One region of the Nostoc sp. UHCC 0302 genome, then DNA from elsewhere that is predicted to be linked to it. Evidence: predicted binding sites of a transcription regulator. Region 1 holds the regulator's gene; each other region holds the start of a gene.
What was found. Region 1 encodes NtcA, which controls nitrogen genes in cyanobacteria. Its sites were predicted from a motif close to TNTGTANNNNNNNNTACANA; they were not measured.
Positions count from the first base shown of each region.

Region 2: the regulator NtcA is predicted to act here: its motif matches at 1,140-1,159, upstream of WKK05_RS23285 (Glu/Leu/Phe/Val dehydrogenase).
Region 3: the regulator NtcA is predicted to act here: its motif matches at 1,554-1,573, upstream of WKK05_RS23250 (DUF2605 domain-containing protein).
Region 4: the regulator NtcA is predicted to act here: its motif matches at 1,359-1,378, upstream of glnA (type I glutamate--ammonia ligase).

Region 1 covers NZ_CP151099.1:4,619,433-4,622,605, forward strand. Annotated here, with positions in the region: gene hisB (imidazoleglycerol-phosphate dehydratase HisB) at 1-17, opposite strand, end outside; gene fabI (enoyl-ACP reductase FabI) at 126-902, opposite strand; gene ntcA (global nitrogen regulator NtcA) at 1,281-1,952, shown strand; gene WKK05_RS20060 (DUF3084 domain-containing protein) at 2,125-3,173, shown strand, end outside.
Region 2 covers NZ_CP151099.1:5,367,254-5,370,426, reverse strand. Annotated here, with positions in the region: gene WKK05_RS23290 (carotenoid oxygenase family protein) at 1-1,058, shown strand, start outside; gene WKK05_RS23285 (Glu/Leu/Phe/Val dehydrogenase) at 1,242-2,531, shown strand; partial or broken gene WKK05_RS23280 (IS982 family transposase) at 2,702-3,173, shown strand, end outside.
Region 3 covers NZ_CP151099.1:5,355,750-5,358,922, reverse strand. Annotated here, with positions in the region: gene WKK05_RS23260 (amylo-alpha-1,6-glucosidase) at 1-137, shown strand, start outside; gene WKK05_RS23255 (DUF2973 domain-containing protein) at 498-827, opposite strand; gene WKK05_RS23250 (DUF2605 domain-containing protein) at 1,133-1,450, opposite strand; gene WKK05_RS23245 (hypothetical protein) at 1,706-1,828, shown strand; gene thrS (threonine--tRNA ligase) at 1,962-3,173, shown strand, end outside.
Region 4 covers NZ_CP151099.1:6,963,724-6,966,896, forward strand. Annotated here, with positions in the region: gene WKK05_RS30110 (hypothetical protein) at 100-234, opposite strand; gene WKK05_RS30115 (hypothetical protein) at 276-464, opposite strand; gene apcB (allophycocyanin subunit beta) at 635-1,144, opposite strand; gene glnA (type I glutamate--ammonia ligase) at 1,504-2,928, shown strand.

The sequences.
Region 1 (3,173 bases):
CGATTGGTTGTTTGCATAGTTAATAGGGATTAGGGATTAAGGATTAGGGCTAGGGACTAGGGACTAGGAACTGAGGACTAGGCAAGAGTTTTCCCAATCCCCAATACTCAATACCCAATCCCCAGCTACATTCCCATAATTTCATATCCTGCATCTACGTACAGAACTTGACCAGTAATACCGCTGGACAAATCACTGCATAAGAAAGCCGCAGTGTTGCCGACTTCTAGCTGAGTGACAGTACGTCGCAGGGGAGCAACCTGTTCTACATGATGAATCATATCTAAAATTCCACCTACTGCCGAAGAGGCCAAAGTCCGGATGGGGCCGGCAGAGATGGCATTGACACGGATATTGTGCTGTCCTAATTCTGATGCTAAGTAACGCACACTTGCTTCTAATCCTGCCTTGGCAACTCCCATGACATTATAGTTAGGTATTGCCCTGACACCGCCTAAATATGTGAGCGTAACGATGCTACCACCCTCTGTCATTAAAGGTTTAGCTGCACCGCTTAACTGTACAAGTGAGTAGGTGCTAATTTCTAAGGCGGTGTTGAAGCCAGAACGGGAGGTTTGGCTAAAATCTCCAGTCAAATCGTCTTTTTTGGCGAAGGCAAGGCAATGAATCAGGATGTCTAGCTTTCCCCACTTATCGCGGATAGTTTCAAAGGTAGACTGAATCTGTTCATCGTCTTGAACATTACAAGGAAGAAATAAGCTGGGATTAAGAGGTTCTACCAATTCCGCGACTTTTTTCTCCATCTTGCCGCGTTCATCGGGTAGGTAAGTAATACCTAGATTGGCTCCTGCTTTGTGTAATTGTTGGGCAATACCCCAGGCGATCGAGCGGTTATTGGCAATACCTGTAACGAGGGCGTTTTTTCCTGTCAGATTAAGCATAGAAATTGTTAGAGCGATCAATCACTAGGAGCATACTAGAATCTGAGACTACTTTGTCTTTGTTTTGCACGTCATTTGCAAAAATGAATATTGAGAACAGTCTTTGATGCCACAAAATACCAAATTTTTTCTTAAGATATTCCCAAGATATCTTAATTTGTTCTTCAAAAAACCTTTTTAATACAGCTATTGTAAGTAGTTATCAAGAACTTTTAGCTTAAAAGATCAACAATTATGTATCATTATAAACAGAGAGTTATGAAGCAATGATTTTGAGTATAGTAAAGAACAGAAAGGTTGACGGTGCTTTATTGAATTTTCAGGTGTATTCTTAGGGAATCAGTTTTTGTTTTTCCGGCATTGGGTAGGGGAAGGGAGATGATCGTGACACAAGATAAAGCCCTAGCAAATGTATTTCGTCAGATGGCGACCGGGGCGTTTCCCCCAGTTGTGGAAACGTTTGAACGCAACAAAACGATCTTTTTTCCTGGCGATCCTGCCGAACGAGTTTATTTTCTTTTAAAGGGTGCTGTTAAACTTTCCAGGGTGTACGAGGCAGGAGAAGAAATAACAGTCGCGCTACTGCGGGAAAATAGTGTTTTTGGTGTGTTGTCGTTGCTGACAGGAAATAAGTCAGATAGGTTTTACCATGCAGTTGCATTTACGCCTGTAGAATTACTTTCAGCGCCAATTGAACAGGTGGAGCAAGCACTCAAGGAAAATCCAGAATTATCAATGTTAATGCTGCGGGGTCTATCTTCGCGGATTTTACAAACAGAGATGATGATTGAAACCCTCGCTCACCGAGATATGGGTTCTCGGTTGGTGAGTTTTTTATTAATTCTTTGTAGAGATTTTGGTGTTCCTTGTGCCGATGGAATCACAATTGATCTGAAGTTATCTCATCAAGCGATCGCTGAAGCAATTGGTTCGACTCGTGTTACCGTCACTAGATTACTAGGTGATTTACGTGAGAAAAAGATGATTTCTATCCACAAGAAAAAGATTACTGTGCATAAACCTGTAGTGTTAAGTAGGCAATTCACCTAAAAGCAATTGGGGGATATATAAGTGGTGCAGGTTGTGTTTTTTAGAGATAACACCCACAATGGGAGTTAAATCTAAAAATTGGTTAACTTCAGCTATTGCAAATTTCTACCCCCCCCCACAGACAATGATTGAAAGTAGTAGGCTGTATCTGGAAGCGTTTCGGTAGCTAAAGATGACCACCGGGTACATCCTTATCGCAGCAATTTTAATTTTGGGAGGCGTAATTGCAACCGTGGGCGATCGCATCGGCACACGGGTTGGCAAGGCTCGCCTCTCACTCTTTAACCTGCGTCCAAAAAATACCGCTGTATTAGTCACTATTTTTACAGGTGGTTTAATTTCAGCATCAACTCTAGGGATTTTGTTTGCTGCTGATGAAGGTTTACGAAAAGGCGTCTTTGAGCTAGAAGATATTCAAAGAGACCTTAGACAAAAGCGGGAACAGTTAAAAACGGCAGAAACTCAAAAAAGCCAAGTAGAAAATGAGCTAAATCAAGCTAGACTTGCACAAACTAAGGCACAGCAAGACTTGCAAGCAATTAATCAATCGCTGCAAGCAGTAACCGCTAAACAAAAGCAAACGCAAGCCCAACTTAACCGTACTATTAGCCAACAAGCTCAAACTCAAACTCAGCTCCAACGTACCCAAAGCCAGTTAGATCAAGTAGTAACTCGCTATCAACAAGCGATCGCTGAACTGCAAAGCGTTTACGATCAAAGAAAAGAATTACAAGCGGCAGTTGAACAACTCAAAGCAGAACGCCAACGACTGTACGCTGAAGCCAAAAAAGCCATTGATGAAGCCAAAACAGCCATTGAAAAACGCGATCGCGAACTTGCCAATCGCCAAGTAGCAATTGAACAACGGGATCAAAAGATTGCTCAGCTAGATCAATTGATTCAAAAGCGTAATTTAGAAATTACAGCTAGAGAGCAAGTGATTGCTAAACGAGAAACGCGTCTTAAAGAGTTAGAACAACAACAAGACTATTTAGAAGGGGAAGTGGCCCGGCTAGAAAAATATTATCAGTCCTACCGGGATCTGCGTTTGGGTAAACTTGCTATAGTTCGTGGTCAAGTTCTTGCTGCTGCTGTAGTTCAGGTTAATCAAGCTGCCGCAGCCCGTGAAGCAATAATCCAACTTTTACAAGAAGCCAACCGTAATGCCAACCTGGAATTAAGCGAGCCTGGTACAAATCCTGCAAATGTACAGTTAGTGCG
Region 2 (3,173 bases), 750 kb from region 1:
TATGGGAAGCAGCTGAACCCCATCGTCTCGACCCTTACACACTAGAAACTTTGGGGAGAGAATATTTTAATGGTGTTTTATCAACAGGTGAAGCTTTTGGCGCACATCCTCGTTTAGATCCCAGTTGTGAGCAAGATGGGGGCGCACCTTGCCTTGTAAACTTTTCTATTAAGCCGGGATTATCTACCACAATTACTATTTTCGAGCTAAACCCAGCAGGAGAAATAATCAGAAAGCACGCTCATAGTGTTCCGGGTTTTTGTTTTATTCACGATTTTGTTGTTACTCCTAATTACTGCATCTTATTTCAAAATCCTGTCAGCTTTAATCCCATACCTTTTGCTTTGGGAATACGTGCAGCAGGGGAATGTATCAAGTTTCAGCCAAATCAGCCAACTCGCATTATAATTATTCCTCGCACACCCGAAAAAGAGCAAACAGGTGTCAGAATTTTGGAAACTCAATCTGGTTTTGTCTTCCACCACATTAATGCTTTTGAGGTGAAGGATGAAATTTTTATTGACTCTATCTGCTATGAATCGTTACCTGAAGTAGAGCCAGAAAGCGATTTTCGGCAAGTTGATTTTGAGGCACTTACGCCTGGACAACTTTGGCGATTTAATCTCAACCTCAAGGATGGGATAGTCAAACAGGAATTGATTGAAAAGCGCTGTTGTGAGTTTCCCACCATACATCCGGCTAATGTGGGACGCCCTTATCGATATTCATACATAGGTGCGGCTCATGCAGAGACTGGTAATGCTCCGTTGCAAGCATTGCTAAAAATGGATTTAGAGTCAGGAGAAAGACAAATTTGGAGTGCTGCACCCCTTGGCTTTATGGGTGAGCCAGTTTTTGTCCCACGCCCAGGTTCTCAAAAGGAAGATGATGGTTGGGTACTGGCTTTAGTTTATGATGCTGCTCATCATCGGTCAGATGTGGTGATTTTGGATGCCAGTGATTTCTCGAAAGGTGCGATCGCTCGGTTGCATCTCAAGCATCATATACCCTACGGTCTACATGGCAGTTTCACTTCTAAAGTGTTTGCAGCAACTTGATTTTTGAGTTAGTGATCGCCACAGATGATTACAGAAAAAACTAATCTGTATTCATCTCCACTATCATAAAACTAAAATAAAAATGTAACAAAAACTACAAAATGCTTATTTTCTCCAAAAAAAAGGTTTAAGCTAGGCATATATATATGACTCGCGAAGATACCGCGATCAGGAGAAAATTTTATGATTTCAACACCTACGCTGCCGCTGGAAGCTGCTTCTCCAGCGCATATTTGTCCATTCGATCAAGCCTGTAGCTATCTAGAGGCGGCAGCTAAAGAATTAAAGCTAGACCAAGGTTTATTAGAAATCCTCAGCCACCCACGCAAGGTCGTGACGGTTTCCATTCCCGTGAAACTGGATAATGGTCTAGTGCAAGTTCTCGCTGGACATCGGGTACAGCATTCCGATGTCTTAGGCCCCTACAAAGGTGGAATTCGTTATCATCCAGCTGTCACATTACGAGAAGTATCAGCCCTGGCAATGCTGATGACTTGGAAATGTGCATTGTTGGGTATTCCTTACGGCGGTGCTAAGGGAGGTATTGCTATAGATCCTAAACGCTATAGTGTCGGCGAGTTAGAGCGGATTAGTCGTCGTTATATGAGCGAATTAATTAAAGATATCGGCCCTTCCGTAGACATACCTGCGCCTGATATGGGTACATCTGCCCGTGAGATGGCTTGGATGATGGATACTTATTCTGTAAATGTCGGTCATGCTGTGCCTGGAGTTGTAACTGGTAAACCACTTTCTGTAGGTGGTTCGCGGGGACGAGAAATGGCTACAGGACGCGGTGTGATGATTATTGTGCGTGAAGCCTTAGCAGACCAAGGTAAATCTTTAGAGGGCGTGCGAGTAGTTATCCAAGGTTTTGGGAATGTCGGCTGTGCCGCAGCAGAATTGTTATACCAAGCAGGAGCGAAAATTATCGCTGTGTCAACAGGTGCTGGAGGAGTATTTTCTCAAGCTGGTCTTAATATTCCTGCATTGAAAGCCTACGCTGCCCAAAACCGCAAGAGTGTTGTAGGTTTTGAGCAAGCAGTATCAATTAGCAATGCAGATTTATTAACTTTGCCCTGTGACGTCTTAATCCCCGCAGCTTTGGAAAACCAGATTAATGAAGAAAATGTTAATCAGGTGCAAGCGCAGATGGTAGCAGAAGCCGCTAATGGCCCAGTTACGCTTGAGGCTAACCTGTCGCTAGAGGCGCGGGGTGTGACAGTGTTACCTGATATTTTGGCGAATGCTGGCGGTGTGGTAGTTAGCTATCTAGAGTGGGTACAAGGTCTTTCCTACCTGTTTTGGGATGAAGAGCGCGTCAACCGCGAGATGGAACACCTGATGGTGCAAGCTTACCATCAAGTAATTCAGCAGTCGAAGTTGCGACAAATTCCTCTGCGATTAGCAGCTTATACTTTGGGTGTGGGTAGAGTGGCGCAAGCGCTGAGTGATAGGGGTCTTTATCCTTAATTTTTTATACTAAATAGTTCGCGAGGCAGATAAAACAATAATTTATCTGCCTCGTTTTGTTTGGAATTAAAATTGCATAGAAGCTCAATTGAGCTAAATTAACCTGAGTTCGGGATAAGGAAAGGGACAGGTAGTAAGCTGAAAATAACGTCAAATCCAGCACCTGTCCTATGTTTAGTTTAGAATTTTTGTTCTGCCATGTAGATGATTTTTGTAAGGCGTTTGAAAGCCAATGGCACAAAAAGCTGTTGGTACATCGAGGAATAAGACGGATTCGGGCTAGAAGTCTGTGTTTGAATGAAATAATGACGATACTGATTGCATTTCATCAAAATCACTACCGGAATTTCAAGCATTTTTATTTGAATCATGTCAAACAGCAATGGAGTTGTGCTTTTCCGGGACTGCCGAGTTATCAACGATTCATTGAATGGATACCATCAACCTTGATACCTTTGTGCGTTTACCTGAAGCATTGTTTTGGACGGTGTACGGGTATCGGTTTTATCGATTCAACATGTCTGAAGGTCTGCCATAATCGTCGGATTTCTCGGCATAAGGTTTTTGAAGGTTTAGCAGTTCGTGGAAAGACTTCTGTGGATTGGTTTTTCGGGTTTAAGCAACATAAAAGTCGTCAATGAA
Region 3 (3,173 bases), 740 kb from region 1:
CAATTAATCGTTTGTCTTTCCATAACTTGCGGGTTGGCCCCACCATCCTCGATTTAGAATTCGAGCGTTCTGGTAGCACGACTGCTTGTCGCGTAGCTAAAAAACGCGGCAATCTCCGGGTAGTTATTGAAGCCTAAAACAAGTTCTGAGTTGTAAGTGCTGAGTAAAGAGATAAGAAAAAAAGAAAGAAGGTAAGATAGTTTCTCCTTCTTTCACAATAAATTTGTTAACTCTCTATGAGATTCAGATTACTGAACTCTTAGTGTCGGAGTTAACTAATTCTAAAATTAGTGCTGCCTTATGGATTCAAAAAAACTCTTTTAAACAAACTTTAAAACGAATGTTTTTCAAGCTTTAATTTTCATCTCTGTGAAAGATGAAAGCATAGTTTTTCTCAATCACAAAACTATTGAGGTGGCTGCTGAGTAACGTTTGTTTCAGTCGCCGTCTAAAATCACCCACTGGAAATATCTTTATTGAATTGTGAAATTAATTTTTTAAGCTTCCTCTTGATTTTCTCTCTTATGTCCTGGTGAAGCTTCATAAAGAGCATCCAGTTGTTGACGGGCATCATCAACGTTGATGGAACGCATCACTAACAACGGCTCTTTAATTAAATTGCCTGCGTTATCCAATAACTCTGGATGAGGTATAAACTGTTTTCTTGATGAGAGATAGCTAAAGTTGCCTTGATTAGACATTGCCGAGGATTTAGTTGGGTAAGTCCGCTCTCGGTCAAAACTAAACATAATCAGGTTACGGATTAGGTTAGCAACAGCTATAAATGCAAGGATAGTAAAAGCAAGAATGTAAAGTAGGTGTAACATCGGATTTTCCTCCAGGGCAGCAATTTTTAAAACTTTTAAAACTTTATTTTGTAACGCTTTGCTTTGCCGAGACTGTGACTCACAGCTAAGACAAATACTCAGTACACTTTTTGCTGTGCGCTTCTTTTTATAAGGAGTAAACTGTCAACCGTTATTTTAATTACGGTAGCATAGGATACATTATTTTGTTAATCGAGATAATGTTAAGACAATGTTAAGGATTTTCTACTATTTCTTGCAGCTCATGTGCTGCCTTGCTTTAGCTAAGCAGTCTGTCAAAGTTTTGCAGATGCAAAAGTTTAACTTCAGACTTCACGTGAGCGATAGAAACGCATTGACACGTCCCAACATTCTGTTACTAATTGATGCCAAGGCATTAAAGTTGCCATGTCAATCCCGACTTGGCGATCAGTCGCAGTAAATAGCATTTTTGCTGTGTTCAGTTCATTCTGTGCTTGCTTAACTCGTAAGAGCAAATCTGATTGATCTTGATGACTCATAAATGAGAGTTGCTCAGATTCTAGCAAGTCGCGCGATCGCGTAAACCAAAACTGAAAATCATCCAGCAGGGGTTCTAAAACTGTTTTCAGCAACTCAGTCCCTGGTAAATTTGAGTCTGGCATAAATTAGAAGAATATTTCCAACTTTCTTACTAATATTAACGTTATTTACTCTTCTTAACAATTCTCCCATATTAATCACAAATATGTGAGAAAACCAAAAAGTTTTGTAACGAATAATACAGATTTTATTATATAGTCCTGACATTGGGTTTGCATAGTTCCCCTGGGAGAAATGTCTATACATCTATAGAGATAAATAACTGAGCGCTGACTATACTATTTTCTTAGGGTTAAAGAGCTTATTAAGTAAGCTTTTTGAGTATTGAATGTGGCTCTATTGCCGCGACTATCCTTTACCAGTTGCAATCAAAGATAGTTTATAGTTTAGCGATTGGCTTTACCACTGCCCTTTGGGCGATCGCGGCGAATTGGCAATAAAGTTTGTCTGCATCCCCTATGCAAATTAATTCAGCACCTGATAGATAAAGATAAACTGACAGAAATCAAAGCCGTTATAGTTGAATAAGCATATACATCATCAAATAAATCAACTTTTGTAATCACTTCGCCAATGGTTCAGCAGCCAATGTCGCCACAATTCTCATCAAATCAGTCAGAGCAGTCAGCACAACCTGAAAAAATGTATTTACCGCGTACCAGCGAATCGGAGAATTTAAAAAAGATTCGCCATACCGCTTCCCACGTGATGGCAATGGCAGTACAAAAGCTGTTTCCCAAGGCACAAGTTACAATTGGCCCCTGGATTGAAAACGGTTTTTATTACGACTTTGACAATCCAGAACCATTTAACGAGACTGATCTCAAAGCCATCCAGAAAGAGATGGTAAAAATTATCAATCGCAAACTGCCAGTGATTCGGGAAGAAGTCAGTCGCGAAGAAGCCGAACGCCGCATTCAAGAAATTAAGGAACCTTACAAGCTAGAAATCCTAGCCGATATTAAACAGGAACCAATCACGATTTACCACCTGGGGAATGAATGGTGGGATTTGTGTGCTGGGCCTCATGTGGAAAACACCAAAGAATTAAACCCGAAAGCCATTGAACTAGAAAGCGTTGCCGGCGCTTATTGGCGTGGAGATGAAACCAAGGCGCAGCTACAACGCATTTATGCCACCGCCTGGGAAAGCCCAGAACAACTTGCTGAGTACAAGCGGCGCAAAGAAGAAGCTTTGCGTCGAGATCATCGCAAACTCGGTAAAGAACTGGGATTATTTATATTTTCTGATTTAGTAGGGCCAGGATTTCCTTTGTGGACGCCAAAGGGTACTCTTTTACGGAGTACTTTGGAAGACTTCCTTAAGCAAGAACAGTTAAAACGGGGTTATCTGCCTGTAGTGACTCCCCATGTTGCTAAAGTCGATTTATTTAAAAAATCTGGACACTGGCAGAAATATAAAGAAGATATGTTTCCTTTGATGGCGGATGACGAGGAAGCCGCTGCCAAAGAAGAGGGCTTTGTCCTTAAGCCGATGAACTGTCCCTTCCATATCCAAATATATCAAAGCGAGTTGCGCTCTTATCGGGAACTACCGATGCGACTGGCAGAATTTGGCACAGTTTACCGTTACGAACAGTCAGGAGAATTGGGTGGTTTAACGCGAGTGCGCGGTTTCACTGTAGATGATTCTCACTTGTTCGTTACTCCAGAACAACTTGACAACGAATTCCTCAATGTAGTGGATTTGATTTTGTCGGTGTTCAATAAACTGCAACTGAAAAACTTTAAAGCTAGACTTAGTTTCCGCGATCCAGCGAGTGAT
Region 4 (3,173 bases), 2.3 Mb from region 1:
CATCGCCTTTAACAAGCAAGTCTTTTAGGGTTAATATTACTTCCATAATCAGTGCCTCAAACATCGGCAACTTCTATTGTGGCTTATGACGGTTTTAGTTCAGATAACATAAGCTAATGTATTTAATCTAGCGATCGCATCTGCTATAAGTGCTTTAATGACTGTGGCATAGTAGATTTTTTTGGCTGCGATTAGTCGAAAGTTAGCTCCCAAAACACAACTTGAATCTAACAAAACTATTTTACAGAGGCGCGATCGCTAATTCAAAATATCACCTATTCATCCTCATCATAATTAAACATTAAAACAAATTTTTGTTTAGGTAAAACTAACATAGGTAGATATATAGGATGACCATCCCATTTCTTGCTTTTTTCACCTTTTTGACAGCAAAGAATTAAGGTTGGGACATCGGGATATTTTTCTTTAGCCTCTAAATAAAAGCAGGTATAAAATTTTTCCATTAGTTATTCCCGTTGTAATACTAATTAATTTGTCAGACAATAAATAATTTTTTTGTATTAATAAAAGTAAACGCACCTTGCTAATCAAGCCAAAGTGCGATATTTGTTCAGTCCACTTACGCGAACTTTGTTTGTATAGTTCCGCGATTTCTAGTCGCTAGGACTAGATGCTAAATATCTTGCTCGCTCAGCTCACGAGTGATATGGTCAAAGGGTTCATCCACGAAAGCAGTATTGCTCACACCTGCTGCTAATACTTGTTCTTTAACGAGGTCTTTGATAATTTGGACACCGCGAACCGTCGGCCCAATAGGTACACCTAGAGAATTGTAAGTTTCCCGTAACCCTTGCAGCACGCGCTCATCCAATACATTTGTGTTGCCAGCAACCAACGCATAGGTAGCGTAGCGCAAGTAGTAGTCCATATCTCGCAGACAAGCCGCATAACGACGAGTCGTATAAGCATTTCCACCAGGACGAATCAACTCCGGCAGTTCTTCAAACAACTTTAAACCAGCCTGCTTGACAAGTGACGCAGCATTAGAATTTATCGCTGCCGCAGCTTGTACTCGTGCTGTGCCACTTTCAAAGTAAGACTTTAGACTGTCGATCGCATTCCGGTCAAAATACCGTCCAGCCACGTCATAATTCTTAATTAAACTTGTAACTGCATCGCGCATTCCTGTTTCTCCCAATCATTGCTATCTATGGTTTGATATTTATTTGGCTGCACTTATGCACCAGTAAACTTTTGTGCTATTAAAAATAGATTCGGCACAAAAACAATGTATCCACTATCTATGGATTCTATGCCAAAGTTGACCCCTATGTGATGAACTTTCCAGTTTTGTGCAGATGATCGGGGAAAGGTTAATATAACCTGTAAACAAGATATCTGTTACATAAACTACAAAATCGCTTATTGTCCAGTATTTAAGATATTTCGCGTGTATCACATACTTGGTTCAGATCAGCAGGGTTAGGATGCTTTGGCAGATTCTGGTTTTAGTTTAGGATAATTGGTAGAGAAGGAGTAACAATGACAACCCCACAAGAAGTCTTGAAGTTAATTCAAGATCAGAAAATTGAACTGATCGATCTTAAATTCATCGATATACCAGGAACTTGGCAGCACCTGACTGTGTACCAAAACCAAATCGATGAGAGTTCATTCATTGATGGCGTACCTTTCGACGGTTCCAGCATCCGGGGTTGGAAAGCAATCAACGAATCAGACATGACGATGGTACTCGATCCAAATACTGCTTGGATCGACCCATTCATGGCTGAGCCAACATTAAGTATAATTTGTAGCATTAAAGAACCCCGTACGGGAGAATGGTATAACCGTTGCCCGCGCGTTATTGCCCAAAAAGCAGTAGATTACTTAGTTTCTACTGGTATTGGTGACACAGCCTTCCTTGGCCCCGAAGCTGAGTTCTTCATTTTTGATACTGCCCGGTTTGGCCAAACTGCTAACGAAGGCTACTACTTCTTAGACTCTGAAGAAGGGGCTTGGAATTCTGGTAAACTCGGTACAGATGAAAAGCCGAACCTAGCTTACAAGCCACGCTACAAAGAAGGTTACTTCCCAGTTTCGCCCACGGATTCTTTCCAAGATATCCGAACAGAAATGCTATTGACAATGGCAAAACTAGGTGTACCTATTGAAAAGCACCACCACGAAGTTGCTACTGGTGGTCAAAGCGAACTAGGTTTCCGTTTTGGCAAGTTGGTTGAAGCGGCCGACTGGTTACTGATTTACAAATACGTCATCAAGAACGTTGCCAAGAAACACGGCAAAACCGTTACCTTTATGCCCAAGCCATTGTTTGGTGATAACGGTTCCGGGATGCACACTCACCAGTCTATCTGGAAAGATGGCAAACCTCTATTTGCTGGTGATAAGTATGCTGGTTTGAGCGAAACAGCATTGTATTACATTGGTGGTCTCCTCAAACACGCACCGGCACTGTTGGCAATTACTAACCCCAGTACCAACTCTTACAAGCGTCTAGTACCTGGTTATGAAGCACCAGTGAACTTGGCTTACTCCCAAGGTAACCGTTCTGCTTCTATCCGTATTCCTTTGTCTGGCACTAACCCCAAAGCCAAGCGGTTAGAATTCCGTTGTCCAGATGCTACCGCTAACCCCTACTTGGCATTTGCTGCCATGCTTTGTGCTGGTCTTGATGGCATCAAGAACAAAATTGATCCTGGTGAACCTCTAGACAAGAATATTTATGAACTTTCTCCAGAAGAACTGGCGAAGGTTCCTTCAACTCCGGGTTCTCTAGAACTGGCATTGCAAGCCTTAGAAACAGATCACGCTTTCTTAACAGAATCAGGCGTGTTCACTGAAGACTTCATTGAAAATTGGATTGATTACAAGCTAGCTAACGAAGTCAAGCAGTTACAGCTACGCCCTCACCCTTACGAGTTTTACCTTTATTACGATGCTTAATCAACAGTCGTATTTAATACCAATAGGTACATCGTAATTATTAGGCGTGTATTGCAATAAACCTGTACTCAAATTTTATTTGGGTTTCTAGGGAGAGAATCTGTAGCCTTGTTTTGGCGAATTGGTATAAAAGCATAAATTTTGCCACCTTTTAGGGTGGCTTTTTTTTTAGAAGATGCAATGCAACAGGGGCGCACAACTAGCTAGCTGTGCGCCCTTACTCAAAAAATCTAATTAATAAATTT